3 regions of the Enterobacter sp. Taxon_2 genome follow, and region 1 is predicted to be linked to each of the others. Evidence: predicted binding sites of a transcription regulator. Region 1 holds the regulator's gene; each other region holds the start of a gene.

Region 1 (10,716 bases):
TGATTGTGAACGTGTTCGAAACTAACTCTCAGGAAGCGACGGCCCTGGTGACCCCGCAGATGATTCTGTGGATTGTCATCGCTGGCCTCGTGCCTTCCGTGGTGCTGGCGTTGACCCGCATTCGTACCGGAAAATGGTGGTATGCGCTGCTGACGCGTGTGGCCGCGATGCTCGGCGCTCTGCTGGTGATTATCCTGATTGCCGCGCTGTTTTATAAAGACTACGCGTCGCTGTTCCGCAACAACAAAAGCATCGTCAAAATGGTCACCCCGGCGAACTATGTCAGCGCCGTGGTGAAGTACAGCAAAATGCGCTGGTTTGCTGGCGATCAAACGCTGGTGCGTATTGGTGAAGATGCCCATAAAGGGCCACTGATTACCGGTCAACAAAAGAAAACCGTTCTGGTACTGGTCGTTGGGGAAGCCTCTCGCGCGGCGAACTACTCCCTTAATGGTTACGATCGTGAAACGAACCCGGAGCTGAAAAAGCAGGATGTGATTAACTTCCCGCAGGCTTCCTCATGCGGCACCGAAACCGCGGTTTCCGTTCCGTGCATGTTCTCCGGCATGACGCGCAGCAAATACGATGCCGACCTGGCTCACCATCGCGAGGGGCTGCTCGACGTGCTCAAGCATGCGGGTGTCAACCTGCTGTGGCGCGACAACGACGGCGGCTGTAAAGGCGCCTGCGATCGCGTGCCCCATACCGACATGACACAGTGGAATCTGGATCAGTTCTGCAAAGACAAATCCTGTATTGATGATGTGAATTTCTACCGTCTGGACAACGTGCTGGATGGTCTGAAGCAGGACACGGTACTGGTTATCCACCTGATGGGAAGTCATGGTCCGGCGTACTATCGCCGCTACCCGGACAACTTCCGTAAATTCACCCCAACCTGCGACACCAATGAGATTCAGGATTGCGATCATCAGGCGCTGATGAATACCTATGATAACACTATCCTCTACACCGACAGCATGGTCAGCAAAACCATTGATGCGCTGAAAGCCCGTCAGGCGAGCATGAACACCGCGCTGATTTATCTCTCCGATCACGGTGAATCACTGGGTGAAAGCGGTATTTATCTGCACGGTACACCGTACATGCTGGCGCCGGAGCAGCAAACGCATATTCCATTTATGTTCTGGCTGTCACCGGATTACGCGAAAAACTTTGGCATCAACGAACAGTGTTTGCGTGACCATGCAGCAAAAAATGCGGTTTCTCAGGACAATTTGTTCTCGACCGTGCTGGGTATGATGGACGTGAAATCAACGGTTTATCAACAGCAGCTGGATATACTGAGCGCATGTCGTCAGTAAACTCGCTTGCATTAGACCGAACGGTCTATTAGAGTGCGGCCATGAGCAGAAATACTGAACACGATACCCGCGAACATCTACTGGCGACCGGCGAGCAACTTTGTATGCATCGCGGGTTTACCGGTATGGGGTTGAGCGAGTTATTAAAAACCGCTGAGGTACCGAAAGGGTCGTTTTATCACTACTTTCGGTCCAAAGAGGCCTTCGGCGTAGCGATGCTGGAGCGTCATTATGCTGGCTACCACCAGCGTCTGGCGACCCACTTTGCATCGGATGAAGGTAACTACCGGGATCGTGTTCTGAACTACTATCAGGAAACGCTGAACCAGTTCTGTCAGCAGGGCATTATCAGCGGTTGTCTGACCGTTAAACTGTCTGCAGAAGTGTGCGATCTTTCTGAAGATATGCGCACAGCGATGGATAAAGGTGCCCGCGGCGTGATCGCCCTGCTGGCTCAGGCGCTGGAAAAAGGCCGCGACGAAAAAACGCTGGCCTTTACCGGCGACCCCTTGATGCAGTCTCAGGTGCTCTATTCCCTCTGGTTAGGGGCCAACCTGCAGGCAAAAATTTCGCGCAGTGCCGTGCCGCTGGAAAGCGCGCTGGCACATGTGAAAAACAGCATTACTGCGCCTGACGTATAATGGGCGCTTTTTATTTACCTTATTACTAGTCGACTGGTCTACTCAGGAGTCTTTATGTCAGCTGAAAAACTGTTTACCCCATTGAAAGTGGGTGCCGTCACGGCGCCAAACCGCGTGTTCATGGCTCCGCTGACCCGTCTGCGCAGCATTGAGCCGGGTGACATCCCAACCCCACTGATGGGTGAATACTATCGTCAGCGCGCAAGCTCTGGCCTGATCATCACCGAAGCCACGCAGATTTCTGCTCAGGCTAAGGGTTATGCGGGTGCGCCGGGTCTTCACAGCCCGGAACAGATCGCCGCATGGCAGAAAATCACCGCGGGCGTCCACGCTGAAGAAGGTCGCATTGCGGTCCAGCTGTGGCATACCGGTCGTATCTCTCACAGCAGCATTCAGCCTGGCGGCCAGGCACCGGTCTCCGCTTCGGCCCTGAGCGCCAATACCCGTACGTCCCTGCGCGATGAAAACGGCAATGCGATCCGCGTGGATACCTCTATGCCGCGTGCGCTGGAGCTGGACGAAATCCCGGGGACTGTTAACGACTTCCGCCAGGCCGTGGCAAACGCCCGTGAAGCCGGGTTTGACCTGATTGAGCTGCACTCCGCGCATGGCTATCTGCTGCACCAGTTCCTGTCGCCGTCGTCTAACCATCGCACCGACCAGTACGGCGGCAGCGTCGAAAACCGTGCCCGTCTGGTGCTGGAAGTGGTGGATGCGGTATGCAAGGAGTGGAGCCCGGACCGTATCGGCATTCGCGTTTCCCCAATCGGGTCTTTCCAGAACGTCGACAACGGCCCGAACGAGGAAGCGGATGCTCTGTACCTGATCGAAGAACTGGCTAAACGTGGCATCGCTTATCTGCACATGTCCGAGCCTGACTGGGCCGGCGGTAAGCCTTACACGGATGCTTTCCGTCAGAAAGTGCGCGAGCGCTTCCACGGCGTGATCATCGGTGCAGGCGCCTATACCCCGGAGAAAGCCGAAGACCTGATCGGCAAAGGGCTGATTGATGCTGTCGCGTTTGGCCGCGACTACATCGCCAACCCGGACCTGGTTGCTCGTCTGCAGAAAAAAGCAGCGCTCAACCCGCAGCGCCCGGAAAGCTTCTACGGCGGCGGCGCGGAAGGCTACACCGACTACCCTTCTTTGTAATCTCGCCATTGTTCATTGATAGCGGCGATGCTTCGCCGCTATACTAAAACATCGTTTCTGTTCAAAAAGACAGTCTATTTCATTGGTTAATGAGGAAATTATGCGCCTACTTCACACCATGCTGCGCGTTGGCGACCTGCAACGTTCTATCGATTTCTACACTAACGTCCTGGGCATGAAGCTGCTGCGCACCAGCGAAAACCCGGAATACAAATACTCGCTGGCGTTCGTGGGTTACGGCCCGGAAACGGATGAAGCGGTGATCGAGCTGACCTACAACTGGGGCGTTGACAGCTATGAGCTGGGCACGGCCTACGGCCACATCGCGCTGGAAGTGGACAACGCGGCCGAAGCGTGTGAGCGCATCCGCAGCAACGGCGGTAACGTCACGCGCGAAGCGGGTCCGGTAAAAGGTGGCACCACCGTGATTGCGTTTGTCGAAGATCCGGACGGTTACAAAATCGAGCTGATTGAAGCCAAAGACGCCGGTCGCGGTCTGGGCAACTGATCCCTCAGGGCGCAACGTGCGCCCGTAGTTTTACTGCATCCCCCCGCAAAATTTGCCATAATGCGCTCTGCTTTTTCCCCATGTAAGAGACCCTGATGTCCGATAACGCTCAATTTAGCGGTCTGTGCGACCGTTTTCGTGGTTTTTATCCCGTTGTCATTGATGTAGAAACAGCCGGATTTAACGCTAAAACCGATGCGCTGCTCGAAATTGCCGCCATCACGCTGAAGATGGATGAACAGGGCTGGCTTACACCGGACACCACGCTGCATTTCCACGTTGAACCTTTCGAAGGGGCAAACTTACAGCCGGAAGCGCTGGCGTTTAACGGTATCGATCCGCATAACCCGCTGCGTGGTGCAGTAAGTGAATATGACGCGCTGCACGCCATTTTTAAAATGGTGCGTAAAGGCATGAAAGAGAGTAACTGCAGCCGCGCCATTATGGTGGCCCATAACGCCACCTTCGATCACAGCTTTACCATGGCCGCCGCCGAGCGCGCGTCGCTTAAACGCAACCCCTTCCATCCTTTTGTCACCTTCGACACCGCCGCGCTGAGCGGCCTGGCGCTGGGACAAACGGTGCTATCAAAGGCCTGTATTACGGCGGGCATTCCGTTCGACGGCACGCAGGCGCACTCCGCGCTGTATGACACGGAGCGTACCGCAGAGCTGTTCTGTGAGATCGTCAACCGCTGGAAGCGTCTGGGCGGCTGGCCGCTGCCGATGGGTGATGAGGACGAGCACCAATCGTAGGTCGGGTAAGCGCAGCGCCACCCGACAAAAAAAAGCGACCATATAGCGGGTCGCTTTTTTTATTTGCGCAGAGAAAATTACTCTGCGTCCGGCTCTTCCGTTTTGTACTTCGCTGCCGTCTCTTTGATCAGCTGCTGCAGTTCGCCGCGCTGATACATTTCAATCAGGATATCGCAGCCGCCAACCAGTTCACCGTCTACCCACAGCTGTGGGAACGTCGGCCAGTTCGCGTACTTCGGCAGTTCAGCGCGGATGTCAGGGTTCTGCAGGATATCAACGTAAGCAAAACGCTCACCACAGGCAGACAGCGCCTGAACCGCTTGCGCGGAGAAGCCGCAGCTTGGCAGCTTTGGAGAACCTTTCATATACAGCAGAATCGGGTTTTCAGCGATCTGGCGCTGGATTTTTTCAATAGTGGTGCTCATGTCTTGCTTCCTTTAACTTCTGTTACGGCATTCGTCTGACATTGTAGCGGTTCAGACTGGCATCGGAAAATAACATTTTTGTCACGTTTATACATTCTACTCCGAGTCAGGAAAAGTTGCATTGCAAATGGTGTTTACCCTGCGGCGGTCAGGGTTTTGCTTAGGGAATGGGCAAATGAGCGACAGAACGATGAATTTTTTTGCACTTGCTTACGAAACACGATTGTAGATTGAAAAATGCTATTAACTTTCTGGCTTTTTATAGATTAGAATCGACGGGCTTTGTAAATCACACGCGGGTATTATTGATGACCTGCATTTATCAGGGGACTGCCCAGTGGCGCGGATAAATAAAATCTCGATCACGCTCTGTGCTTTACTGTTTACTTCACTCACTTTCACGCCAGTGGCAAACGCCTCTCAGCAGGCGCTGCATTCTGCTGTACAAAAAAACCATCTGGTGAAAGCCACAGAACGTAAGAAAAAAACCACCGCTAAGAACGACAAGAAAAAAACACCGGCTCAGACGAAACAGACCGCTTCCAGCAAGACGAAAACCAAACCTTCCCGTACTGCCCACTCCGCCAAAAGTAAAGCTTCGCAAACCGCCGCTAACCTTGTTACTGAAAAATGCATCACGCGTAAAGGCCACAAGGCGAAATGCACGAAGGTCACGAAAATAGCGGAAGTGCATAAGGTGCGCGTACAGAAAGCGCAAAAAACCGCGATGAACAAACTGATGGGGCAGATTGGCAAACCCTATCACTGGGGTGGCAGCTCGCCGCGTACCGGCTTTGACTGCAGCGGCCTCGTCTATTACGCCTATAAAGATCTGGTCAAGTTCCGCATTCCTCGTACCGCTAATGAGATGTACCACCTGCGCGATGCCTCACCGGTTGACCGCGGTGAGCTGGAAAACGGCGATCTGGTGTTCTTCCGCACTCAGGGTCGCGGCACGGCTGACCACGTCGGCGTCTATGTCGGTAACGGAAAATTCATCCAGTCACCGCGTAGCGGCCAGGATATTCAGATCACCTCTCTCAGTGAAGACTACTGGGTACGCCATTACGTCGGCGCACGTCGCGTGATGACGCCGAAAACCATTCGCTAACCCCTGCCCTGCCACACCCGTGGCAGGGTAAGTTCCTCTTTTGCATACCCTTTCAATTTGCTATCCTGTCCTTGTTGTCTGTGTGGTTATTGGCAACGCAAAATACAATAAGGAGAGAAGCAATGTCGTTCGAATTACCTGCACTACCGTATGCAAAAGACGCCCTGGCACCGCATATTTCTGCGGAAACCCTGGAATATCATTACGGCAAGCATCACCAGACGTACGTCACTAACCTGAACAATCTGATCAAGGGCACCGATTTTGAAGGCAAAACGCTGGAAGAGATCGTCCGCAGTTCAGAGGGTGGCGTATTCAACAACGCGGCTCAGGTGTGGAACCACACCTTCTACTGGCACTGCCTGGCGCCAAACGCCGGTGGCGAACCTGTCGGTGAACTGGCTACCGCTATCAACGCCGCCTTTGGCAGCTTCGCGGATTTCAAAGCGAAATTTACCGATGCAGCCATCAAGAACTTCGGTTCGGGCTGGACGTGGCTGGTTAAAGAGGCGGATGGCAAACTGGCTATCGTGTCCACCTCTAACGCAGGCACTCCGCTGACCACCAGCGCTAAGCCGCTGATGACCGTGGACGTATGGGAACACGCTTACTACATTGATTACCGCAACGCGCGCCCGAACTACCTGGAGCACTTCTGGGCACTGGTTAACTGGGACTTTGTGGCGAAGAACTTCGCCGCGTAAGAGACACGCAGAAGGGTTCGCCCTTCTGCGTTTTTGGTTTATTCCGCAGCGCAGGCTGCTTCAGGCTGTTTACGACCCGACATCATCACCAGCAGCAGGCCGAGCGCGGCAATAATCGCCCCCATCACCGGCACAAAGCTGTACCCCAGTCCCCCTGAAATCACGGCCCCACCGGCCGCCGCACCGAGCGCATTGCCCAGGTTGAAGGCGCCGATGTTGACCGACGATGAGAGGCCCGGCGCTTCATGCGCAACACGCATCACGCGCATCTGCAGCGGCGGCACCACGGCAAAGGTGGCGGCTCCCCAGACGACCATCGCGATCGCGGCGCCAAACTCATTACGCGCCAGCCACGGAATGGCAATCATGATGACAATCAGCAGGGTTAAGAAGCCCTTCAGCGTGCCGCTTACGGAACGGTCGGCAAATTTCCCACCGAGATAGTTGCCAATCGAGAAGCCCACGCCAATCAGTACCAGCATCGCGGTCACAAAGAGAGGCGTTGCGTGGGTGATGTCATGCAATACCGGTGAAATATAGGTGTAGAGGGTAAACATCGCCCCTGCCCCCAGCACGGTGGTGAGCAGCGCGGAGAGCACCTGCGGGCGCATCAGCACCGACAGCTCTCTGCGCACGTCAGGACGTTCACCCGCGCTGCCTTTCGGCAGGGAGAAGAACAACGCCACCATTGCGACCACGCCCAGTCCAGCCGTCGCCAGGAATGACATCCGCCAGCCAATAACCTCGCCCAACCAGGTTGCCGCAGGCACCCCGCCAATGTTAGCAATCGTTAGCCCCATAAACATGGTGGCTACGGCGCTGGCCTGCTTATGTTTTGGCACCACGCTGGCAGCCACGACCGATCCCAGCCCGAAGAACGCGCCGTGGTTAAGGCTGGTCAGAATGCGTGACAGCAGCAGCGTGGTGTAGTCCGGCGCAATGGCCGAAAGCACGTTGCCCAGGGTGAAAATCGCCATCAGGAAAATCAGCGCATTGCGGCGCGCGCGGTGCGAAAGGAGAAGCGTCATCAGCGGCGCCCCCACCATCACGCCGATAGCATAGGCGCTGATTAACATCCCTGCCGCAGGGATCGAGACGTCCACGCCGCGGGCGATGACGGGCAGTAACCCCATCGGGGAGAATTCAGTGGTGCCAATCCCAAAAGCGCCAATCGCCAGGGCCAGCAGGGGAAAATTGATTTTCATGCGTCAACTCCGGATGCCGTGTCATGTGGTGACACAGAACAAAGAAGCGGAAAGCATGACATCAATCACAAAAAATGAGAAGTTAACAAAATGGCAAAAGATTTTTGCCAGAGAAGTAACAATCGGGTCGATCGGGAGGGAGAAGACTCTCCCTCCGCGTAAATCAGTGCAGCGCAGCCGTCAGACCGGCCGCGACAATCAGAGCCAGCACAATAACGGTGGTGAACAGCGAAAACTTCAGATCGGAACTCATCAATTTTTCTCCTTTTAATCCCCCCACGAAAAGTGAGCCTGCTCATTTTTGCATAATTTACGTCAAAAATCTTCCTGGATTTAGGCTGATAAACACTTTACCTCTTCCCCTTTTCATCAAGATAGGACAAAATTCCACGCTAAATTTATTAGCGTACCGGCCATTGACCCCCTCCTGACGTCCCGTGTCGTTTTCCCGGCGTGCCGCAATTCAAGATTGCGTGATAAGGGTGAGAGAAGGCAAACGTTTACCTTCAAGTTTTTCAGGAGCTTAGGATATGGTCTGGAGTGACATTTAATGGCAACAATTAAAGACGTAGCAAAACGCGCAAACGTTTCCACTACAACCGTATCACATGTAATTAACAAAACCCGCTTTGTGGCGGAAGAGACGCGCAACGCCGTCTGGGCAGCGATCAAAGAGCTGCACTATTCGCCAAGTGCGGTTGCGCGCAGCCTCAAGGTTAATCACACCAAGTCCATTGGATTGCTGGCCACCAGCAGTGAAGCGGCCTATTTTGCCGAGATCATTGAAGCGGTTGAGAAAAACTGCTTCCAGAAAGGTTATACCCTGATTCTGGGCAACGCGTGGAACAGCATTGAAAAACAGCGCGCCTACCTGTCGATGATGGCGCAAAAGCGCGTTGATGGCCTGCTGGTAATGTGTTCCGAGTACCCGGAATCCGTGCTGTCGATGCTCGAAGAGTATCGCCATATTCCCATGGTGGTCATGGACTGGGGTGAAGCGCGCGCGGATTTCACTGATTCCGTTATCGATAACGCTTTTGAAGGCGGCTATATGGCCGGTCGTTATCTGATCGAACGCGGTCACCGCGAGATTGGCGTGATCCCCGGTCCGCTGGAGCGCAACACCGGCGCGGGCCGTCTGGCCGGTTTTATGAAAGCGATGGAAGAAGCGCTGATCAACGTGCCGGAAAACTGGATTGTGCAGGGCGACTTTGAGCCGGAGTCGGGCTACCGCGCAATGCAGCAGATCGTCTCCCAGCCACACCGTCCGACCGCCGTTTTCTGCGGGGGTGACATCATGGCAATGGGCGCGCTCTGCGCTGCCGACGAGCTGGGTCTGCGCGTACCGCAGGATATTTCCGTGATCGGGTATGACAACGTGCGTAACGCGCGTTTCTTCACGCCAGCGTTGACCACCATTCATCAGCCGAAAGATTCGCTGGGCGAAACGGCCTTCAATATGCTGATGGACAGGATCGTCAACAAACGTGAAGAGTCGCAGTCCATTGAAGTTCACCCGCGTCTTATCGAACGCCGTTCCGTTGCGGACGGTCCGTTCCGCGATTACCGTCGTTAATCGCTTTACGGGGCCAGCTATGCTGGCTCCCGTAACCATTCCCGATTTAGCGTTTCGCTGTCTCCCAGATAATCCAGCAGCCAGGCCATCGCAGGCGAGACATCACTTTGCTGCCAGGTCAGGCAGCAGGCCGCATCCGGGAACGGATTCTCCAGCGTCAGCTCAACCCACTCTCCGGTATCGATGCGCGGACGCGCGAAATGAACGGGCACCATCGCGACGCACAGTCCGGCGCTGAGGCACGTCGCCGACGATTCCCAGTCAGGGGCTACCACCCGCCGCTGGTTGTCCAGAAGCCAGGTGATACGCTTGGGCAATGAACGGGAGGTATCCTCCAGCACCAGCGACGGCCAGTTGCGCAGCGTATCATCGCTGAGCGGCCCCTCCATCACCGCCAGCGGATGATCGCTTGCCACCACGCACTTCCAGCTCAGCATGCCCATATCGCGAAAGGCGTAACGTCCCCCGACCGGGATCGCCTGCGTGGCCCCGATTGCCATCTCTGCCCTGCCGTCCGCCAGCGCATCCCAGACGCCGTTGAACACCTCCTGCGAGACCCGCAGCTCGACATCTGAAAAATGACGATAGAAATCGACGATCATCTGCCGGGTACGTTCCGGCTTAACGATGTTATCCACCGCGATGGAAAGATGCCCCCGCCAGCCGTTAGCGATCTGCTGACACTGTTCGCGGGTGATCTGCATTTTTTTGATAACAGAACGCCCTTCCTTCAAAAACCACGCCCCGGCGGGCGTTAATTCCACATCACGATGGCGCCGCTCAAACAGCGGAACCGCCAGCCACTCCTCCAGCTGACGCACCGTGTAGCTGATGGCCGAAGGGACGCGGTGCAACTCCTGCGCTGCACCGCTAAAGCTGCCGTTACGCGCGACAGCATCGACCACTTCAAGAGAATAATCTGACCACATTTTCTGCCTGCAAAAAATTTGAATGCACCCGCCAAATATTAGCGTTTCACAAGCGGCTTTGCACTCCCTACACTCTGCGCCAACGTACACCTGCCTCCTCAGGAGAATAAGAGAATGCAACCCAGGAAAGGATTTTTAGTCTGGCTCGGCGGCTTAAGCGTGCTGGGCTTTTTGGCCACCGACATGTACCTGCCCGCGTTTGCCGCCATGCAGGAAGATTTGCAAACCCCTGCGGCGGCCATCAGCGCCAGCCTGAGCCTGTTCCTTGCCGGTTTCGCTTTCGCGCAGCTGCTGTGGGGACCGCTCTCGGATCGCTTTGGTCGTAAACCGGTACTGCTGCTGGGTCTGGCCATTTTTGCCGTGGGCTGCCTGGGGATGCTGTGGG
Region 2 (10,716 bases), 1.4 Mb from region 1:
CCTGAATAATCTCAATCACAGGTCAGCCCTCTTCACACCCACGGAGTAGCGACGCTCGAGCAGAAGCAGCACACCATTGGAGACGGTCGTAAAGACCAGATAAATCACGCCGCAGACCACCGCAAAGTAAAACGGCTCCCAGGTGCTCTTGCCCGCCAGCTGAGTCGCCTTCACGACGTCTTCCAGACCGAGCAGCGAGACCAGCGCTGTCGCTTTGAGGATAACCTGCCAGTTGTTGCCGATGCCCGGCAGCGCGTAACGCATCATGGCCGGGAACATAATCCGACGAAACGTTTGTGAAGAGGTAAAACCAAATGCGGTTGCCGCTTCAATGTGCCCCTTCGGCACGGCCATGTAAGCACCGCGGAAGGTTTCGGTGAAGTAGGCACCGTAGATAAAACCGAGGGTAATAATACCGGCCACCATCGGGTCGATATCAATTTGTCCCATGCCCATCGCGTCCGTCACGCTGTTCAGCGCAATCTGCAGACCGTAAAAGATAAGCAGCATCAGCACCAGATCGGGAACGCCGCGAATAAGCGTGGTGTAGCCTTCAAAAATTAGCGCCAGCGGTTTGTTAGCCGAAAGCTTCGCCCCTGCGCCTGCCAGACCTATCAGCACCGCCAGCACCACGGAGCTGATAGCCAGCTCAAGGGTGACAAGCGCGCCATGTAAAATAACGCCAGAAAATCCGTACAGCATACCGCGAGCCCTGTCGTATCGTGAGTGGTGGAACCGTGTCTTTCCCCCTCCCACGGAGGGAGGGGCCGCACGTTATTTGACGGGGCGATTAGCCGCCGTAAACATTAAAATCAAAGTACTTTTTCGCCAGCTTGTCGTAGGTGCCGTCAGCGCGCATTTCAGCAAACGCTTTGTTCAGCGCCTCACGCAGCTCATTGTCTTCTTTGCGCAGGCCCATACCGGTGCCCACACCAAACAGCTTCACGTCCTTAATGGACGGGCCGCCAAACTTGTAATCTTTACCGACCGGCGTTTTCAGGAAACCTTCGCTTGCCGCGACTTCATCCTGGAATGCCGCATCAATTCGGCCTGCCGTCAGGTCAGCGTAGATATTTTCCTGGCCCTGATAGGAGACGATTTCAATCCCCTTCGGCGCCCAGTGTTCGTTACCGTAGGTTTCCTGGGTAGTGCCCTGCAGCACGCCGACACGTTTACCTTTCAGGGACTCCAGCGTTGGCTGAACGTCAGACGATTTAGCCACCACCAGACGAGAATCGGCCGCGTAAAGTTTGTCTGTGAAGGCAATCTCCTGCTGGCGTTTTTCAGTGATGGAGAGCGAGGACATGATCACGTCGATTTTTTTCGCTTTCAGGGACGGGATCAGCGCATCCAGCGGGTTCTCAACGTAGGTACACTGTGCTTTGATGCGTTTGCACAACTCATTGGCCAGATCGATGTCAAAACCAACCAGTTCACCCTTTGAATTCTTCGATTCGAACGGCGCATAGGTGGGATCGGTACCGATCCGAATTTTCTGCGGAATGGCTGCGAATGCCGCGGTGGCGCTGGAAAAGGCCAGCACCAGAGATAGTGACAACACGAGTTTTTTCATATTTGTCCTCAACAAACTGTCTTCATACGGGATTTTTACGACGACGGGGTGGTGCTAATGTGCCATTAATTCCCTCTGACAGGCAAAGACTAATGCCCTTCAGGCGGGAATTTTTGCATTATAAATGCGTAAGTATGCACAAAGCGATCCAATACGGTGCAACGCGCGCACCGCATTGGGTCAACCGTTCCCGTAATGCACCTTTCCGGTGCGTTAGCGCCAGGTATTATTCACCGTATACGTTGAAGTCGAAGTATTTCTTCGCCAGTTTGTCGTAAGTACCGTCTTTACGCAGCTCTGCAAAGGCTTTGTCGAAGGCGGCTTTCAGCTCGGTATCATCCTTACGCAGGCCAATACCGGTGCCGTCACCAAAGTATTTTTTGTCTTTCACCGACGGGCCCGCAAACGCGTAGTCTTTCCCCGCAGGCTGTTTCAGGAAGCCTTCGCTCGCGGCGACTTCATCCTGGAATGCCGCATCCAGACGGCCTGCCGCCAGGTCAGAGTAGATCAGATCCTGGTTCTGGTAAGCCACCACGTCTACACCCTTCTCACGCCAGGTGGCATTGGCATAACCTTCCTGGGTCGATCCCTGAAGCACGCCAACATGCTTGCCTTTCAGCGAGTCGATGGTTGGCTTAATCGGGGAGCCTTTTGGCGCAATCAGGCGAGAATCCGCGGCGTAGAGCTTGTCAGAGAAGGCAATCTCCTGCTGGCGTTTTTCGGTGATGGAGAGAGAAGAGATAATGGCGTCGATTTTCTTGGCTTTCAGCGACGGGATTAACGCGTCAAAGTCGCTGCCCACCCATGTGCATTTCACCGCAATGCGTTTGCACATTTCATTTCCCAGATCGATATCAAACCCCACGAAATCACCTTTCGCATCCTTGGAAGAGAATGGCGCGTAGGTTGCGTCAGTACCGATACGAACCGTCTGTGGAAGCGCTGCGTAGCTACCTGCTGCCGCACTTAACCCCACGAGCAAAGACAGAGCCAGAACCGTCTTCTTCATACATTTACCCTCAAGTACCGTGATTTTATTATGTATTGTGTTGTGTGTTGTGTTGCAGGCTTCATCTTGCAGGTCTTATGCCACATTGCCGTCTGGTCAAAACTTCGACGTTAAATATGTTAATAAAACGTTGCGATACTGCCTTAATGGTGAAAGATAGCAGGTCTGCCGAACGAACCGGAGTGAGAAAAAGGGAAAAAACGAATTAAATGTCGAGGATATGATCGCCGTTGCATAATTGCCCTGAAACAGGGCAACTTGTCTTTTCATGCACCTGGTTTGTGCACAGATTCAGGCCCCCTGCCAGCGGGTGAAGAGATCGTCAGGCAGGTCGATGTCAAACTGATCCAGCACGCGGTTAACGGTCTGATTAATCACGTCATCCAGCGTTTGCGGGCGATGGTAGAACGCCGGTACCGGCGGCATGATGATGGCTCCCAGCTCCGCGGCCTGGGTCATCAAACGCAGGTGGCCAAGGTGCAGCGGCGTTTCCCGCACGCAGAGCACCAGAGGACGACGCTCCTTCAGCACCACATCCGCCGCGCGCGTTACCAGGGTATCGGTATAGCTGTTCACAATGCCGGAGAGCGTTTTAATGGAACAGGGCAGGATAACCATGCCGGCCGTTTTAAACGAGCCTGAGGAGATGCTGGCGGCGATATCACGGGCATCGTGAACCACGTCCGCCAGTGCCTGAACATCGCGCAGGGAGAGATCGGTTTCCAGAGAGAGGGTCTGACGCGCCGCCTGGCTCATCACCAGATGGGTCTCGACTTCCGCCACGTTACGCAGAACCTGTAACAGACGTACGCCGTAAATCGCGCCGCTGGCACCGCTGAGCCCAACAATGAGTCGTTTCATGATTTTCGCCCTTACTGATTTCAGGGCAGACTGTGCAGGATTTTGCGGGGAGTTGCAAGTGAGGGCATTCGCCCTCACCTGCCGGAGCATCAACCTTCGTTGTGCATCTCTAAACTTTCGAGATCGTTCTGCATCTGGACGGCTTTCGCATCGTCGTTGCGCAGCGAATCAAGATAGTCGAGGTACTGCTGGTCAACGTCTTTGGTCACATAAATACCGTTGAACACGGAGCATTCAAACTGCTGAATTTCCGGGTTCTCGGCACGCACCGCGTCGATGAGATCGTTCAGATCCTGGAAAATCAGGCCGTCAGCGCCGATGATTTGGCGAATTTCATCCACTTCACGCCCGTGAGCGATCAGCTCGTTGGCGGTTGGCATATCGATGCCGTACACGTTCGGGAAGCGAATCTCCGGCGCAGCAGAGGCCAGATAGACTTTCTTCGCACCCGCTTCGCGCGCCATCTCGATAATCTGTTCAGAGGTGGTGCCGCGAACGATGGAGTCATCCACCAGCAGAACGTTCTTGTCGCGGAATTCCGCGCGGTTGGCGTTCAGCTTGCGGCGCACGGACTTACGACGCAGGTGCTGCCCCGGCATGATAAAGGTGCGGCCAACGTAGCGGTTCTTCACGAAGCCCTGACGGTATGGCTTGTCCAGAATGCGGGCGATCTCCAGCGCGATATCGCAGGAGGTCTCCGGGATAGGAATCACCACGTCGATGTCGAGATCGTCCCACTCGCGGGCAATCTTCTCGCCCAGCTTGGTGCCCATGTTGACGCGCGCGCTGTAGACGGAAATCTTGTCGATGAAGGAATCCGGACGGGCAAAGTAAACGTATTCAAACAGGCACGGGTTGCTGACCGGGTTGTCGGCACACTGGCGGGTAAACAGCTGGCCCTTCTCGGTGATGTAGACCGCTTCGCCCGGCGCAACGTCACGCAGGAATTCGAAGCCCAGGGTATCCAGCGCCACGCTCTCAGAGGCAACCATATATTCGGTACGGCCATCGCCGAGGTCGCGCTTGCCGAGCACCAGCGGACGAATGCCGTTAGGATCGCGGAAGGCGACCATACCGTGACCGATGATCATCGCAACGCAGGCGTACGCGCCGCGGATCTGACGGTTTGTCGCGGCAATCGCGGCAAAAATGTTGTCTGCTTCCAGCGGATAGTGACGGAAGTTATCCAGCTCGCTGGCGAACACATTGAGCAGGATTTCAGAATCAGAGGTGGTGTTAATGTGGCGACGTTTCTCTTCGAACAGCTTTTTACGCAGCTCATGCGCGTTGGTCAGGTTGCCGTTATGAGCAAGGGTAATGCCATACGGTGAGTTGACGTAGAAAGGCTGTGCCTCAGAGGCGCTGGAACTGCCAGCAGTAGGATAACGAACGTGACCGATCCCCATATTACCTTGCAGACGCTGCATATGGCGGGCTTCAAACACATCGTTTACCAGGCCATTCGCCTTGCGTAAACGGAAGCAGTTGTTTGCATCAATGGTAATGATACCCGCAGCATCCTGCCCACGGTGCTGAAGCACCGTTAACGCGTCATAAATCGACTGGTTTACCGGCATGAAACCGGCGATACCGACAATACCGCACATTCGTCTTTTCCTCGTTAAGCCACATCTCAGGGTTTATGCCCTGGGCAAAAAACTTGACGAGCTTTGCAGATAGTCAAAGAACCATCTGATGATGAAGCTGAACTCTGGAATGAGCTGCGATTTTTGCCAGTCTTCGCTTTTGGAGAACCCGGTGAAGGTATCCAGGAAGAACAGGATCGCGGCCACAATCAGCACGCCTCGTAATGCCCCGAAACAGATCCCGAGCACCCTGTCCGTTCCTGACAGACCGGTTTTCTCGACCAGCTGACCTATCACGTAATTCACGATAGCGCCGACAATCAGCGTTGCGATAAACAGCACCGCGATAGCGATTCCATTTCGGACCAGTTCATCTTCAAAGCCCGTGAACCAGACAGACAGGTAAGTGTAGTAATGACTGGCAACAAAGAAAGCACAACCCCATGTCACCAGCGATAACGCTTCACGAACAAAGCCACGGATCAGGCTAACCAGACAGGAAAAACCAATCACCGCAATGATGGCGTAATCAATCCAGACCATATGTGTCCCACGATTTAACGCCCTGTCATCCAGTTCGGGGCGAATTCTAACAGAAAAAGAAAACGTTTGCGTAGGGATTTCCTTCCCGCGCGTAAATAAAAAAGGCGCTGAAAAAATGTTCAACGCCACGGTCCATTTGACGTCTCTGTGGACGTCTGCTCCCCCCTCACCCCAACCCTCTCCCTCAAGGGAGAGGGAGCAAACCATTCCGGGGATGGGTAAGATCTTATCAGTTCGCGCTGTAGCCCATCACCACACCGCTCAGGCCGGAGATCTGCTTCAGCTCACCGAGCGAACCTTTAAGCTTATCTTTAGACGCTTCTGGCCCCACGAGGATACGGGTAATTTTACCCTGCACCGGCGTGGAAGGTGAAGTGTAAACACGATATCCCGCACTGCGCAGTTTGCTCACGACCTCGTTGACCTTATCGGCGTTTTTCAGCGCACCAAGCTGCACCACGTAGGCCTTACCCGTTGGGGCGGCGGCATCCTGCTGCGCCGGTTTTGCTGGCGGAGGTGTCTCTGACGCCGCGGCTAGCTGTTCTGCGGCTTTATCCCGCTGCGGTTTCGGCTGCGGCTTCTCAACCGGTTTCGGTTTTTCAACCGGTTTAGGCTGCTCGACCGGCACCGGATCGATATCGCTGTTGCTCGCTGCCGCCAGGCGAGACGGATCGAGCGATGGTGCGGCGGCATCGCCTGCACGCACCTCTTCCGCCGCCCCTTCCGGCGGCTGAGCAGGCAGCGCCTGCGTCGCCGCGGGCAGCATATCCGGCTCATCGCGGTCACCCGGTTTCGGCACCAGCGGAATAGCGGCAAACTCATCCTGATAATGCTTTTTCTGCCCGTCGAGCAGACCCGGGAGAATAATCACCCCGAGCGCGACCAGCACAATGGTTCCTGTTAAACGGTTCTGAAACTTACTCGCCACCGGTTCTCCCCGCGTCCATCACTTCCATGACATGTGCCACAGTGTGGAATGACCCACACACCAGCACGGTATCTTCTGGTTTAGCATCCGCCATCGCGGCATGCCAGGCCTGAGCCACGCTACTGTAGATTGCGCCTTTGCCGAGATGTTCCATCAGTTGCTCAGCCGTCGCGCCGCGCGGCCCCTCCAGAGGAGCACAATACCAGCTATCGACCACACTCTCCATGCAGGCCAGCGTCCCGCCGATATCTTTATCATGAAGCATACCGATAACCGCCAGCACGCGCCCGGTTTTTGGTAACGAATTGAGACGTCCCGCGAGATACGCCGCCGCATGGGGGTTATGCGCCACGTCCAGAATCAGGCGCGGTGACTCGCTGACGATCTGGAAACGCCCGGGCAACAGCGCATTCTTAATGCCGTCGCGGATCGCCTGCTCGCTGACCGTGAGGCCACTGGCGCGCAGTGCCGCCAGCGCGGTTGCTGCGTTCGGCTGCGGTACCTGCGGCAACGGCAGGTTGTCGAGCGCGCCCTGCGCGTCGCTAAAGCGCCAGCCGTTATCCTGGACCTCGTACTGCCAGTCAACGTCGCGGCGCAGCAGACGCGCGCCCTTCTCGTTCGCCACGTCAGCAATGGTATGCGGCATATCCGGCTCGCCAACCACCGCGGGCTTATTTGCGCGGAAAATACCGGCCTTCTCGCGGCCAATACTTTCACGATCCGGTCCCAGCCAGTCGATATGGTCCAGCGCGATGCTGGTGACCACCGCCACGTCCGCATCCACCATATTGGTCGCATCAAGACGTCCGCCGAGGCCAACCTCAAGAATCACCACATCCAGCTGCGCCTGTTTGAACAGCCACAGCGCCGACAGGGTGCCGTATTCAAAATAGGTTAATGAGATCTCACCGCGTGCGGCTTCAATTTCCGCGAACGACGCCGTATGCGCCGATTCCGGCAGTTCGCGGTTCTGCACACGAACGCGCTCGGTGTAGCGGACCAGGTGTGGCGAGCTGTACACGCCAACTTTGTAACCTGCGGCCATCAGGACAGATTCCAACGTGCGGCAGGTCGTGCCTTTACCGTTGGTCCCCGCGACGGTGAACACGAAAGGTGCCGGTTTGAGCACATCAAGACGCGCGGCGACCTGGCTTACGCGCTCAAGCCCCATATCGATGGTTTTACTGTGCAGGTTTTCCAGATAAGAAAGCCACGCGGCCAGGGGCGACGTGGCTTGGGGAATGCTTTTATTTTCCATAATGCCCGGTTGTCATTAACAGATTAGAAAGCAAAAGGGCAGCGCCAACCGGCCCTGCCCTTTTCAGTTATCAGGCCTCGGGTTCCTGATCCGGTACCACCACGCCTTCGCGCGGCTCATCCGGGTTCGGCGCTGGCAGATTCATCAGCTTCGCCAGGATGCTCGCCAGCTTCAGGCGCATTTCCGGACGGCGGACGATCATGTCGATGGCGCCTTTCTCGATGAGGAACTCACTGCGCTGGAAGCCCGGCGGCAGTTTTTCACGAACGGTCTGCTCAATAACGCGAGGACCCGCAAAGCCGATCAGCGCTTTTGGCTCAGCGATGTTCAGATCGCCCAGCATTGCGAAGCTCGCGGAGACGCCGCCCATGGTTGGGTCGGTCAGCACGGAGATATACGGCAGACCGCGCTCCTGCATCTTCGCCAGCGCAGCAGAGGTTTTCGCCATCTGCATCAGTGACATCAACGCTTCCTGCATACGCGCACCGCCGGAGGCAGAGAAGCAGATCAGCGGACAGTTGTCTTCCAGCGCCTGCTCAACGGCACGCACGAAGCGCGCACCGACCACAGAGCCCATTGAGCCGCCCATAAAGGAGAACTCAAACGCAGCGGCAACAACCGGCATCTCATGCAGGGTGCCTTTCATGACGATCAGCGCGTCTTTCTCGCCAGTCTCTTTCTGTGCAGAGGCCAGACGATCTTTGTATTTTTTGGAATCGCGGAACTTCAGCACGTCTTTTGGCTCGAGTTCGCTACCCAGCTCTACCAGAGAGCCTTCGTCCAGCAGGCTATGCAGGCGGTTGCGCGCCGACATACGCATATGGTGGTCACACTTCGGACACACCTCAAGGTTGCGCTCCAGCTCTGCGCGATACAGAACCTGACCGCAGCTATCACACTTCGTCCATACCCCTTCAGGAATGCTCGCTTTACGCGTTGGGGTAATGTTACTTTTAATTCGTTCAATCCAGCTCATTGATAACCTTTCTGCCTGAACCTGGTCGTTTGCCAGTTTTGCTATAAGAGGCGAATAATGCCATTTTTGCCTCCAACAGACCATGAATGTTGCACATTAAAACATAACAGCCCGAAACTTTGGATAAAAAAGTGGTCGAACCGCCAGCGTGCATTTACTTCGCTTGTTTTGCCGCCGCACGTTTATGACGAATAATTTCGATAACGCCCGGCAGTACGGAAAGCACAATAATCGCTACAATCAGTAACTTAAGATTTTCCTGAACCACCGGGAGATCGCCAAACAGGTAGCCTGCATAGGTAAACAGCAGTACCCACAGCAGCGCCCCCACGACGTTATACATGGCAAAATGACGATAGGACATATGTCCCATTCCCGCCACAAACGGTGCAAATGTGCGCACAATAGGCACAAAGCGCGCAAGGATAATGGTTTTTCCGCCATGGCGTTCATAAAACGCATGGGTTTTGTCTAAATAGCTGCGGCGGAAAATTTTTGAATCCGGATTGCTGAACAGCCGCTCACCGAATACGCGTCCAATCGTGTAGTTGACCGCATCACCGACAATAGCGGCAATCACCATCAGCACCACCATAAGATGCACGTTCAGATCGTTAGTGGGTAACGCCGATAGCGCGCCGGCAACGAACAGCAGGGAATCCCCTGGCAGGAATGGGGTAACGACCAGACCGGTTTCACAAAACAGAATGAGGAACAGAATAGCGTAAACCCAGACGCCATACTGCGCGACCAGCTCCGCCAGGTGAACATCAATATGCAGGATGAAATCAATCAAAAAACGAATTACGTCCATATTGTCTAAGCCCTAATTGCACCTTTGTTTAGTCCGCTAAAAAAAGCGGGCCCATTGGCGGTTTCGGCAGGTCAAACCGATCCGGATAGTCTACCGAGACCAGATACAACCCTTCCGCTTTCGCCGTAGCTGCCGCAAGCGTTCTGTCCTTCGCTGCCAGCAGGTCTGCAATCCAGCTCTCCGGCTGGTGTCCGGCGCCCACTTCCATCAGGCTGCCCACAATATTCCGAACCATATGATGTACAAAGGCATTGGCTTTGATATCCACCACCACATACGCGCCAAAACGGCTGACGTTTATGTGCATGACGTTTCGCCACGGCGTGCGGGACTGACACTGCACCGCACGAAACGACGTAAAGTCATTTTCACCAATCAGACACTGCGCCGCGCGATGCATACGTTCAGCATCAAGCGGTTCATAAAAATGCGTCACGCCCTGGCTTAACACCGCCGGACGCAGGCGCTGGTTGTAGATGACATAACGGTAGCGACGCGCCGTGGCGCTGAAACGCGCGTGAAAATCATCCGGCACAGCTTTTACCCAACGCACCGCAATGTCACCAGGCAAATTCGCATTTACACCCAGGGTCCAGGCGGCATCCTTACGCACGGCGGTGGTTTCAAAGTGCACGACCTGCCCCGTACCGTGAACACCCGCGTCCGTACGTCCTGCGCACAGGACGTTAATCGGCTCGTTTGCCACCTGAGAGAGCGCTTTTTCCAGCTTCTCCTGGACGCTGCGCACCTCGTTCTGACGCTGCCAGCCATAATACTTACTGCCGTCGTACTCAATGCCGAGGGCAATTCTATGGACCGGCTTTTGTTCCACTTCTGACATCAGTACAGGTACTCCTGCACCAGTTTTTCAGCAATTTTGACCGCCATCAGCGCGCCGCCAAAGCGAACGTTGTCGGCAACGGACCAGAACTGAACCTGTTCCGGCATGCCGTAATCGTTACGCACGCAGCCAACGGAAAGATGCGCGCTGCCGGTGGCATCGCCCACCTGGGTCGGGAACTCGCTCTCTTCAGAGAGCACGATGTCTTCACCGCGGCCAAACGCATCGCGCGCCTCTTCTGCTGCCAGCGGACGCAGCGCTTCAAAGCCGACCATCTGCGCGTGGCCGTAAAAGACCGGGGACTGCACAACGTTCGCAGAGATCATC
Region 3 (10,716 bases), 1.9 Mb from region 1:
GGGGCTGCGAAGGGGCGACACTATAGCTACCCTGATGTGAAGATACAAGCCCTTTTCTGGTATCACCAGGGTCCAAAGTGGTAGCATATCATGAAACTTCCCCCCTTTGACGACGAATGCTCATGTCTATACAGAACGAAATGCCTGGTTACAAGGATTTAAACCAGTTACTGAACCAGCAGGGAGTCGGTTTAACCCCTGCCGAAATGCACGGTCTGATCAGTGGCATGCTGTGCGGCGGAAACAGCGACAGCTCATGGCAGCCGCTGATCCACGACCTCACGAATGAAGGGCTGGCGTTTGGTCACGAGCTGGCGGAAGCGCTGCGTAAAATGCATGCCGCCATCAGTGATTCGCTGGAAGACGATGGCTTCCTTTTTCAGCTTTATCTGCCTGAAGGCGACGACGTCAGCGTGTTCGATCGCGCCGATGCGCTGGCCGGCTGGGTAAACCACTATCTGCTGGGGCTGGGCGTCACGCAGCCTAAACTGGATAAAGTCACCGGCGAAGCGGGTGAAGCGATCGACGATCTGCGCAACATCGCCCAGCTTGGCTACGACGAAGACGAAGACCAGGAAGAGCTGGAAATGTCGCTTGAAGAGATCATCGAGTACGTGCGCGTGGCGGCACTGCTGTGCCACGACAACTTCACGCGCTCACAGCCGACCGCGCCGGAAGTCCGCAAGCCAACCTTACATTAAGAAAAATAACGCACAGGAGGGTGTCATGGTTATCTCAAGTCAAGAGTATTCGCGCCGCCGTCAGGCGCTGCTGGCAACAATGCAGCCGGGCAGCGCCGCGCTGATTTTTGCTGCGCCCGAAGTGACGCGCAGCGCCGACAGCGAATATCCCTATCGCCAGAGCAGCGACTTCTGGTACTTCACCGGCTTTAACGAGCCGGAAGCGGTACTGGTGCTGATTAAGAGCAATGACACCCACAACCACAGCGTGATTTTCAACCGCGTGCGCGATCTGACGGCCGAAATCTGGTTTGGCCGCCGCTTAGGGCAAGAGGCCGCACCGGAAAAGCTGGGCGTTGACCGCGCGCTGGCGTTTAGCGAAATCAACCAGCAGCTCTATCAGTTGCTTAACGGCCTCGACGTGCTCTATCACGCGCAGGGCGAATATGCGTACGCCGATGAGATTGTCTTCACCGCGCTGGATAAGCTGCGCAAAGGCTCGCGCCAGAACCTGTCCGCACCGGCCACGCTGACGGACTGGCGTCCGGTGGTGCATGAGATGCGTCTGTTCAAGTCTGAAGAAGAGCTGAATTTGATGCGCCGTGCGGGCGAAATCAGCGCGCTGGCGCACACCCGCGCGATGGAGAAATGCCGTCCCGGGATGTTCGAATACCAGCTGGAAGGCGAAATTCACCACGAATTTAACCGCCACGGCGCGCGCTATCCCTCCTATAACACCATCGTTGGCGGCGGGGAAAACGGCTGCATTCTGCACTACACCGAAAACGAAAGCGCGCTGCGCGACGGCGATCTGGTGCTGATTGACGCCGGTTGCGAATATCAGGGGTACGCGGGGGATATCACCCGAACCTTCCCGGTGAACGGTAAATTCTCGCCGGCACAGCGCGCGATTTACGACATTGTTCTCGAGTCGCTTGAGACGGCGCTCAGGCTGTATCGCCCTGGAACTTCCATGCAGGAAGTGACCGGTGAAGTGGTGCGCATCATGATTACCGGTCTGGTCAGGCTCGGGATCCTGAAAGGGGATGTCGACACCCTGATTGCTGAAAATGCGCATCGACCGTATTTCATGCACGGCCTGAGCCACTGGCTGGGGCTGGACGTGCATGACGTTGGCGCATACGGCACCGACCGTTCGCGCGTACTGGAGCCGGGCATGGTGTTAACCGTGGAGCCGGGTCTGTATATCGCGCCGGATGCAGACGTGCCTGAAGAGTACCGCGGGATTGGCATTCGTATTGAAGACGACATCGTGATTACCGAAACCGGTAACGAAAACCTGACCGCGAGCGTCGTGAAAAACGCTGACGATATTGAGGCGCTGATGGCAGCGGCACGCGCATGAGCGTGATTATCGTTGGTGGCGGCATGACCGGGGCCACGCTGGCGCTGGCCATTTCACATTTGACGAAAGGCCAGCTTCCGGTGCACCTGGTGGAAGCCGTTGCGCCAGAGGCGTCCAACCACCCCGGTTTTGATGCCCGCGCCATTGCGCTCGCGCAGGGCACCTGCCAGCAGCTTTCCCGCATTGGCATTTGGCAGGCCATTGCCGACTGCGCCACGGCAATTAAAACCGTTCACGTCAGCGATCGCGGCCATGCTGGCTTTGTCACCCTGGACGCGCAGGATTATCGTATTGATGCTCTTGGGCAGGTTGTTGAGCTGCATGACGTCGGATTGCGTCTGTTCCGCCTGCTTCAGGACGCGCCGGGCGTTACGCTGCATTGTCCGGCGCGTGTGGCCAGCGTGAGCCGCAGTGAGGCGTCGGTTAGCGTGACGCTGGAAAACGGCACCGTCCTTGAAGGCCAGCTTCTGGTCGCCGCGGACGGTTCGCGCTCGTCGCTCGGCGCCCAGTGTGGCGTGGAGTGGCGCCAGCAGCCTTACGGCCAAGTGGCGGTCATTGCGAACGTCGCTACCGCAGCTGACCACGACGGCAGGGCGTTTGAGCGCTTTACGCAGCATGGCCCGCTGGCGATGCTGCCGATGTCGGACGGGCGCTGTTCCCTGGTGTGGTGTCACCCGCAGGATAAAGCTGAAGAGGTGAAGGCCTGGTCAGACGAACGTTTTTGTACCGAGCTGCAAAAAGCCTTTGGCTGGCGGCTGGGGCGTATCACCCATGCCGGCCAGCGGGCGGTCTACCCGCTTTCGTTGACTACGGCCTCTCAGTCCATCTCCCATCGTCTGGCGCTTGTCGGTAATGCCGCGCAGACGCTGCACCCCATCGCGGGGCAAGGGTTCAACCTTGGTTTACGCGACGTCATGAGCCTGGCGGAAACCCTTTCACAGGCGTGGGGTGAGCAAAAAGACTGCGGGGCGTATTCGGTGCTGAGCCATTACCAGAAGCGCCGCCAGGCGGATAAAGAGGCCACCATCGGTGTGACCGATGGTCTGGTCCATCTTTTTGCCAATCGCTGGGCACCGCTGGTTGCGGGCCGCAACCTCGGGCTGATGGCGATGGAACTATTCATTCCGGCACGTGACGTGCTGGCGCAGCGGACCCTGGGTTGGGTCGCGCGTTAAGGAGTTATCACCGTGCAAAATGTTGATGTCGCCATCGTTGGCGGCGGAATGGTCGGACTGGCATTGGCCTGTGGTTTACAGGGCAGCGGCCTGCGCGTGGCTGTGCTGGAGCAAAAGCAGTCTCAGCCCGTTGCCCCGGATGCCCCGCCGGAACTCCGCGTCTCGGCGATCAATGCCGCCAGCGAGAAATTGCTGACGCACCTTGGCGTCTGGTCAGATATTGTGGCGCAGCGCGCCAGCTGCTATCACGGCATGGAAGTGTGGGATAAAGACAGCTTTGGTCATATTGCTTTTGATGATGAAAGCATGGGCTATAGCCATCTGGGTCACATTGTTGAAAACGCGGTGATCCACCACGCGCTGTGGCAGAAAGCACAGCAGTGCAGCGACGTGACCCTGATTGCGCCTGCGCAGATCCAGCAGGTGGCGTGGGGCGAAAACGAGGCGTTTATCACCCTGCAGAGCGGCGACATGCTGACCGCGCGTCTGGTGGTCGGTGCTGACGGTGCCAACTCCTGGCTGCGTAATAAAGCCGATATCCCGCTGACCTTCTGGGACTATCGTCATCACGCGCTGGTGGCGACGATCCGCACCGAAGAGCCGCACGGCGGCGTGGCGCGCCAGATTTTCCACAACGACGGCATACTGGCGTTCCTGCCGCTTGCCGATCCGCACCTGTGCTCGATTGTCTGGTCCCTGGTGCCGGAGAAAGCCCAGCAGATGCAGGAGGCAACGCCGGACGCCTTTAACCAGGCGCTGTGCGTGGCCTTTGATAACCGCCTTGGCCTGTGCACGCTTGAAAGCGAGCGTCAGGTGTTCCCGTTAACCGGCCGCTACGCGCGTCAGTTTGCCGCGCACCGTCTGGCGCTGGTGGGGGATGCGGCGCATACCATTCATCCGCTGGCCGGGCAGGGCGTTAACCTTGGCTTTATGGACGCGGCGGAGCTGGTCGAGGAGTTGCGTCGCCTGCATCGCGAAGGGAAGGACATCGGGCAGCATCTCTATCTGCGCCGCTACGAGCGCAGCCGCAAGCACAGTGCGGCGATGATGCTGGCGGGCATGCAGGGCTTCCGCGAGCTGTTTGCCGGGGCGAATCCGGCGAAAAAACTGCTGCGCGATATCGGCCTCAAGCTGGCCGATACCCTTCCTGGCGTCAAACCTCAACTCCTCCGTCAGGCGATGGGTCTTAACGACCTGCCGGACTGGCTACGTTAATTTAGACCCCTGTCACACTTTCTTTTCCCGGCCTCTGCGCCGGGGAAATGCCCTCGTTTGAAATATTCTAATTTCACGTCATTTTTCGCATTAGATAATCTAATGTCGCGTTTTTCTTGTTACGGAAATTCGGCCCGATTTTCCGCACGAAATATCACCATGTGCTAAATCCTGTTAGATCATTGTTAATTTTGTGCGGGGTTAATCGCATTTTTCCAGTGAATAACTCTGTAGGCTTTTTAGCGTTTTTTGGTCATAAGCTAATGTGATGACCCATTTTGCCTTATGGTTAACCGCCGGTTTCGGTGGTAAGTTCAGGTAAAAGAGAACGTTTGCGTCGGTGCCCGAACGCGGTGCCGATACCGGGTTTCACGGTGAATTTTTCAACGAGGACAAGATGGCTCAACAGACTCCTTTGTACGAACAACACGTGTTATGCGGCGCCCGCATGGTGGACTTCCATGGCTGGATGATGCCGCTGCACTACGGCTCGCAGATTGATGAGCACCACGCGGTGCGCACCGATGCCGGTATGTTCGACGTGTCCCACATGACGATTGTCGATCTGCACGGTAGCCGCACCCGGGAGTTTTTGCGTTATCTGCTGGCAAACGACGTCGCCAAACTGAAGACGCCGGGTAAAGCGCTCTATACCGGCATGCTGAATGCCTCGGGCGGCGTGATTGATGACCTTATCGTCTATTACTTCACTGAAGATTTCTTCCGCCTCGTTGTAAACTCCGCCACCCGCGAAAAAGACCTCTCCTGGATCACCCAACACGCCGAACCTTATGCCATCGACATCACCGTCCGTGACGATCTGTCGCTGATCGCCGTGCAGGGGCCGAACGCGCAGGCGAAAGCCGCCTCTCTGTTTAACGACGAGCAGCGTAAAGCCACCGCTGGCATGAAGCCGTTCTTCGGCGTGCAGGCGGGCGATCTGTTTATCGCCACCACCGGCTACACCGGTGAAGCGGGCTACGAAATTGCCATGCCAAACGAGAAGGCCGCTGATTTCTGGCGTGCGCTGGTGGAAGCGGGCGTGAAGCCTGCGGGCCTGGGCGCGCGCGATACGCTGCGTCTGGAAGCGGGGATGAACCTTTACGGTCAGGAGATGGATGAAGGCGTCTCTCCGCTGGCCGCCAACATGGGCTGGACCATCGCGTGGGAACCGGCTGACCGTGACTTCATTGGTCGTGAAGCGCTGGAGATGCAGCGCGAGAAGGGCACCGAACAGCTGGTGGGCCTGGTGATGACCGAGAAGGGCGTGCTGCGCGGCGAACTGCCGGTGCGCTTTACCGATGCTGACGGCAATCCTCGCGAAGGCGTGATCACCAGCGGAACCTTCTCACCGACGCTGGGCTACAGTATTGCACTGGCACGCGTGCCGGCGGGGATTGGCGAAACGGCGGTGGTGCAAATCCGCAACCGTGAAATGCCGGTCAACGTAACCAAACCGATTTTTGTTCGCGCCGGTAAGCCGGTCGCCTAATCATTTTTATCAGGAGAATTTCAATGAGCAATGTGCCAGCAGAACTGAAATACAGCAAAGAACACGAGTGGCTGCGTAAAGAGGCGGACGGCACTTACACCGTAGGGATCACCGAGCACGCGCAAGAGTTGCTGGGTGACATGGTGTTTGTTGACCTGCCTGACGTGGGCACGACCGTTAGCGCGGGCGACGACTGCGCCGTGGCGGAGTCCGTAAAAGCGGCCTCTGACATCTACGCCCCTTTGAGCGGCGAAATCGTTGCCGTCAACGACGCGCTGAGCGATTCGCCAGAGCTGGTGAACAGCGAGCCTTATGAAGGCGGCTGGATCTTCAAGATCAAAGCCAGCGACGAATCCCAGGTTGCCGCGCTGCTGGATGCGACCGCGTACGAAGCACTACTGGAAGACGAATAACGTTGTGCCGGATGGCGCTGGGCTTATCCGGCCTACAGCTCAATGTAGGCCCGGTAAGCGTTAGCGCCACCGGGCAACAGCGTTACAGATAACTACGATTCACTGCACGTTTCAGGAACCATCGCTCATGACACAGACTTTAAGCCAGCTTGAAAACCGTGGCGCCTTCATTGAACGTCACATTGGGCCGGATGCTCAGCAGCAGCAGGAGATGCTGAAGACAGTTGGCGCGGATTCATTAAACGCACTGATCGGCCAGATTGTGCCAAAAGACATCCAGCTTGCCACGCCGCCTCAGGTGGGGGAAGCTACCACGGAATTCGCCGCGCTGGCGGAGCTGAAGGCTATCGCCGGCCTGAATAAGCGCTATAAGTCTTACATTGGCATGGGCTATACCAACGTGCAGCTGCCGCCGGTTATCCTGCGCAACATGCTGGAAAACCCGGGCTGGTACACCGCTTACACCCCGTATCAGCCAGAAGTTTCCCAGGGCCGTCTGGAAGCGCTGCTGAACTTCCAGCAAGTGACGCTGGACCTGACCGGCATGGATATCGCCTCTGCTTCTCTGCTGGATGAAGCGACCGCCGCCGCCGAAGCGATGGCGATGGCAAAACGCGTGAGCAAGCTGAAAAATGCCAACCGCTTCTTCGTCGCGGCGGACGTGCATCCGCAGACGCTGGACGTGGTGCGTACTCGCGCAGAGACCTTCGGCTTTGACGTGATCGTCGACGACGCCGACAAAGTGCTGGATCATCAGGACGTCTTCGGCGTGCTGCTGCAGCAGGTGGGCACCACCGGTGAAGTTCACGACTACGGCGCGCTGATTGCCGAGCTGAAATCCCGCAAAGTGGTTGTCAGTGTTGCCGCCGATTTTATGGCGCTGGTGCTGCTGACGGCGCCGGGTAAACAGGGCGCAGATATCGTATTCGGCTCCGCACAACGCTTCGGCGTACCGATGGGCTACGGCGGCCCGCACGCGGCGTTCTTCGGCGCGAAAGATGAATTCAAACGCTCCATGCCTGGCCGTATTATCGGCGTCTCCAAAGATGCTGCCGGTAACACCGCGCTGCGCATGGCGATGCAAACACGCGAGCAGCATATCCGCCGCGAGAAAGCGAACTCCAACATCTGTACCTCACAGGTGTTGCTGGCAAACATCGCCAGCCTGTACGCCGTGTTCCACGGCCCGGCAGGCCTGAAACGCATTGCCAGCCGCATTCACCGCCTGGCCGATATTCTGGCCTGCGGTCTGCAGCAGAAAGGCCTTAAGCTGCGCCACGCCCACTACTTCGATACCCTGTGCGTGGACGTGGCGGACAAAGCGGCCGTGCTGGCGCGCGCGAATGCGGCAGAGATTAACCTGCGCAGCGACATTCACAACGCCGTCGGCATTACGCTGGATGAAAGCACCACCCGTGACGATATCCTGAACCTGTTCAGCGTGCTGCTGGGTGACGCGCACGGTCTGGACATTGATGCGCTCGACAAAGAAGTTGCGCTCGACAGCCGCTCCATTCAGGACAGCATGCTGCGTAACGACGCCATCCTGACGCACCCGGTCTTTAATCGCTATCACAGCGAAACCGAGATGATGCGTTACATGCACTCTCTGGAGCGCAAGGATCTGGCGCTGAACCAGGCGATGATCCCGCTGGGATCCTGCACCATGAAGCTGAACGCTGCAGCAGAGATGATCCCTATCACCTGGCCAGAATTCTCCGAGCTGCACCCGTTCTGCCCGCCAGAGCAGGCGGAAGGTTATCACATGATGATCAACCAGCTTTCCGACTGGCTGGTGAAATTGACCGGTTACGACGCGCTCTGCATGCAGCCGAACTCCGGCGCGCAGGGCGAATACGCGGGCCTGCTGGCGATCCGTCACTATCACGAAAGCCGCAATGAAGGTCACCGCGATATCTGCCTGATCCCAAGCTCCGCCCACGGTACCAACCCGGCCTCTGCCCAGATGGCGGGCATGGAAGTTGTGGTGGTGGCGTGCGATAAGAACGGCAACATCGATCTGGCCGACCTGCGTGCGAAAGCCGAGCAGGCGGGCGACAAGCTCTCCTGCATCATGGTGACCTACCCGTCTACCCACGGTGTGTACGAAGAAACCATCCGTGAAGTGTGCGAAGTCGTGCACCAGTTCGGCGGTCAGGTTTACCTCGACGGCGCAAACATGAACGCTCAGGTGGGCATTACCTCGCCGGGCTTTATCGGCGCGGACGTGTCGCACCTGAACCTGCACAAAACCTTCTGCATTCCGCACGGCGGTGGCGGCCCGGGCATGGGGCCTATCGGCGTGAAAGCGCATCTGGCGCCGTTTGTGCCGGGCCACAGCGTGGTGCAGATTGAAGGCATGCTGACCCGTCAGGGCGCGGTCTCTGCGGCACCGTTCGGCAGCGCCTCTATCCTGCCAATCAGCTGGATGTATATCCGCATGATGGGCGCGGAAGGGCTGAAGCAGGCGAGCCAGGTGGCGATCCTGAACGCTAACTATATTGCAACTCGCCTGAAGTCCGCCTTCCCGGTGCTCTATACCGGCCGTGACGGTCGCGTGGCGCACGAGTGCATCCTCGATATTCGTCCGCTGAAAGAGCAGACCGGCATCAGCGAGCTGGATATCGCCAAGCGTTTGATCGACTACGGCTTCCACGCGCCAACCATGTCGTTCCCGGTTGCGGGCACGCTGATGGTGGAGCCAACGGAATCTGAAAGCAAAGCCGAGCTGGACCGCTTTATCGACGCGATGCTGGCCATCCGCATGGAGATCGACCGCGTGCAGGACGGCGAGTGGACGCTGGAAGATAACCCGCTGGTTAACGCCCCGCACACCCAGCACGAGCTGGTGGCAGAGTGGAACCACGGCTATTCCCGCGAGCTGGCGGTCTTCCCGGCAGGCGTGGCGAACAAATACTGGCCGACCGTGAAGCGTCTTGATGACGTCTACGGCGACCGTAACCTGTTCTGTTCCTGCGTGCCGATGAGCGAATACCAGTAATAGTGCTGAAGTAGTAACGTAGGCCGGGTAAGGCGAAGCCGCCACCCGGCTTTTTTATTGGGAGAAGCGAATGGCAATTGCACTGGTCACCGGCGCCAGCCGCGGCATCGGTAAAGCCACCGCGCTGCAGCTGGCTCGCGAAGGCTACACCGTGGCGGTGAACTATCATCACAACATTAAAGCCGCGACGGACGTCATCAGGCAGATTGTGGATGCAGGCGGTAAAGCCTTTACCGTCCGTGCAGACATCAGCGATGAAGCTCAGGTGCTGGCGATGTTTAACAGCCTCGATCGTGAAGGTGAGCCGCTGACCGCGCTGGTCAATAATGCGGGGATTCTGTTTGAGCAATCCACTATCGAGAATCTCTCCGCTGAGCGCATTAACCGCGTCCTGGCGACCAACGTCACGGGCTACTTCCTCTGCTGCCGGGAAGCGGTAAAGCGCATGTCCTTCAAACACGGCGGCAAGGGTGGGGCGATAGTGAACGTCTCTTCCGCGGCGTCACGTCTGGGCGCGCCGGGTGAATATGTGGATTATGCCGCGTCGAAGGGGGCGGTGGATTCGCTGACAACGGGTTTATCGCTTGAGGTCGCGGCGCAGGGCATTCGCGTTAACTGCGTCCGTCCGGGTCTGATCTATACCGATATCCATGCCTCAGGCGGAGAGCCGGGGCGGGTGGATCGCGTGAAATCATTGCTGCCGATGCAGCGCGGCGGCCAGCCGGAAGAAGTGGCGCAGGCGATTGTCTGGCTGCTGAGCGAGAAGGCGTCGTACGTCACGGGGAGTTTTATAGAGCTGGCGGGCGGGAAATAAGCCGGGTGGCGGCGTCGCCTTACCCGGCCTACACGAGTAGTAGGCCCGGTAAGCGCAGCGCCACCGGGCAAAAAATCACAACGCTTCGCCGTTGCTGGCAATCACCCCTTTATACCACTCGAAGCTCTTCTTACGGGAACGCGACATGTCGCCCGTGCCGTCGTCGTGCTTGTTCACATAGATAAAGCCGTAGCGCTTGCTGTACTGGCCGGTGGTGAACGACACGCAGTCGATACAGCCCCATGGCGTATAGCCCATCAGATCCACGCCATCGTGCGTCACGGCTTTGATCATCTCTTCCACGTGGGCACGCAGGTAGTCGATACGATAGTCATCGTTGATGCTGCCGTCTTCTTCGACTTTATCGTAAGCGCCGAACCCGTTTTCCACGATAAACAGCGGCTTCTGGTAACGTTCGTACAGTTCGCACAGGGCATAACGCAGGCCCACCGGGTCAATCTGCCAGCCCCAGTCGGAGGCCTTCACGTGCGGGTTCGGCACGCTGCCTTCGAAACCGGAAATGGCATCGCCGGTACCGCCTTCCGCCTTCACCGCGTTGG

What was found. The regulator PurR, encoded in region 1, represses purine synthesis genes. The targets are predictions, from matches to a motif close to CANGCAAACGTTTGCNTG.
Region 2: cvpA (colicin V production protein) is a predicted target of PurR. The motif match lies at 5,628-5,645, and genes of this name have one in related genera.
Region 3: gcvT (glycine cleavage system aminomethyltransferase GcvT) is a predicted target of PurR. The motif match lies at 4,758-4,775, and genes of this name have one in related genera.

Annotation. Positions count from the first base shown of each region.
Region 1 covers NZ_CM178024.1:2,055,630-2,066,345, reverse strand. The annotation lists gene eptA (phosphoethanolamine transferase EptA) at 1-1,325, shown strand, start outside; gene AC4IC4_RS09790 (TetR/AcrR family transcriptional regulator) at 1,367-1,966, shown strand; gene AC4IC4_RS09785 (alkene reductase) at 2,021-3,118, shown strand; gene gloA (lactoylglutathione lyase) at 3,219-3,626, shown strand; gene rnt (ribonuclease T) at 3,722-4,381, shown strand; gene grxD (monothiol glutaredoxin 4) at 4,459-4,806, opposite strand; gene AC4IC4_RS09765 (C40 family peptidase) at 5,144-5,917, shown strand; gene sodB (superoxide dismutase [Fe]) at 6,040-6,621, shown strand; gene AC4IC4_RS09755 (MFS transporter) at 6,660-7,826, opposite strand; gene cydH (cytochrome bd-I oxidase subunit CydH) at 7,990-8,079, opposite strand; gene purR (HTH-type transcriptional repressor PurR) at 8,377-9,402, shown strand; gene punR (DNA-binding transcriptional activator PunR) at 9,420-10,331, opposite strand; gene punC (purine nucleoside transporter PunC) at 10,446-10,716, shown strand, end outside.
Region 2 covers NZ_CM178024.1:3,418,754-3,429,469, forward strand. The annotation lists gene AC4IC4_RS16205 (ABC transporter permease) at 1-19, opposite strand, end outside; gene AC4IC4_RS16210 (histidine ABC transporter permease HisQ) at 16-702, opposite strand; gene hisJ (histidine ABC transporter substrate-binding protein HisJ) at 791-1,573, opposite strand; gene argT (lysine/arginine/ornithine ABC transporter substrate-binding protein ArgT) at 1,800-2,582, opposite strand; gene AC4IC4_RS16225 (UbiX family flavin prenyltransferase) at 2,874-3,443, opposite strand; gene purF (amidophosphoribosyltransferase) at 3,533-5,050, opposite strand; gene cvpA (colicin V production protein) at 5,084-5,572, opposite strand; gene dedD (cell division protein DedD) at 5,802-6,500, opposite strand; gene folC (bifunctional tetrahydrofolate synthase/dihydrofolate synthase) at 6,490-7,758, opposite strand; gene accD (acetyl-CoA carboxylase, carboxyltransferase subunit beta) at 7,829-8,734, opposite strand; gene AC4IC4_RS16255 (DedA family protein) at 8,889-9,548, opposite strand; gene truA (tRNA pseudouridine(38-40) synthase TruA) at 9,577-10,389, opposite strand; gene AC4IC4_RS16265 (aspartate-semialdehyde dehydrogenase) at 10,389-10,716, opposite strand, start outside.
Region 3 covers NZ_CM178024.1:3,982,976-3,993,691, reverse strand. The annotation lists gene AC4IC4_RS18900 (YecA/YgfB family protein) at 123-701, shown strand; gene pepP (Xaa-Pro aminopeptidase) at 733-2,046, shown strand; gene ubiH (2-octaprenyl-6-methoxyphenyl hydroxylase) at 2,043-3,221, shown strand; gene ubiI (FAD-dependent 2-octaprenylphenol hydroxylase) at 3,234-4,436, shown strand; gene gcvT (glycine cleavage system aminomethyltransferase GcvT) at 4,834-5,928, shown strand; gene gcvH (glycine cleavage system protein GcvH) at 5,952-6,341, shown strand; gene gcvP (aminomethyl-transferring glycine dehydrogenase) at 6,469-9,342, shown strand; gene AC4IC4_RS18865 (SDR family oxidoreductase) at 9,413-10,156, shown strand; gene AC4IC4_RS18860 (6-phospho-beta-glucosidase) at 10,232-10,716, opposite strand, start outside.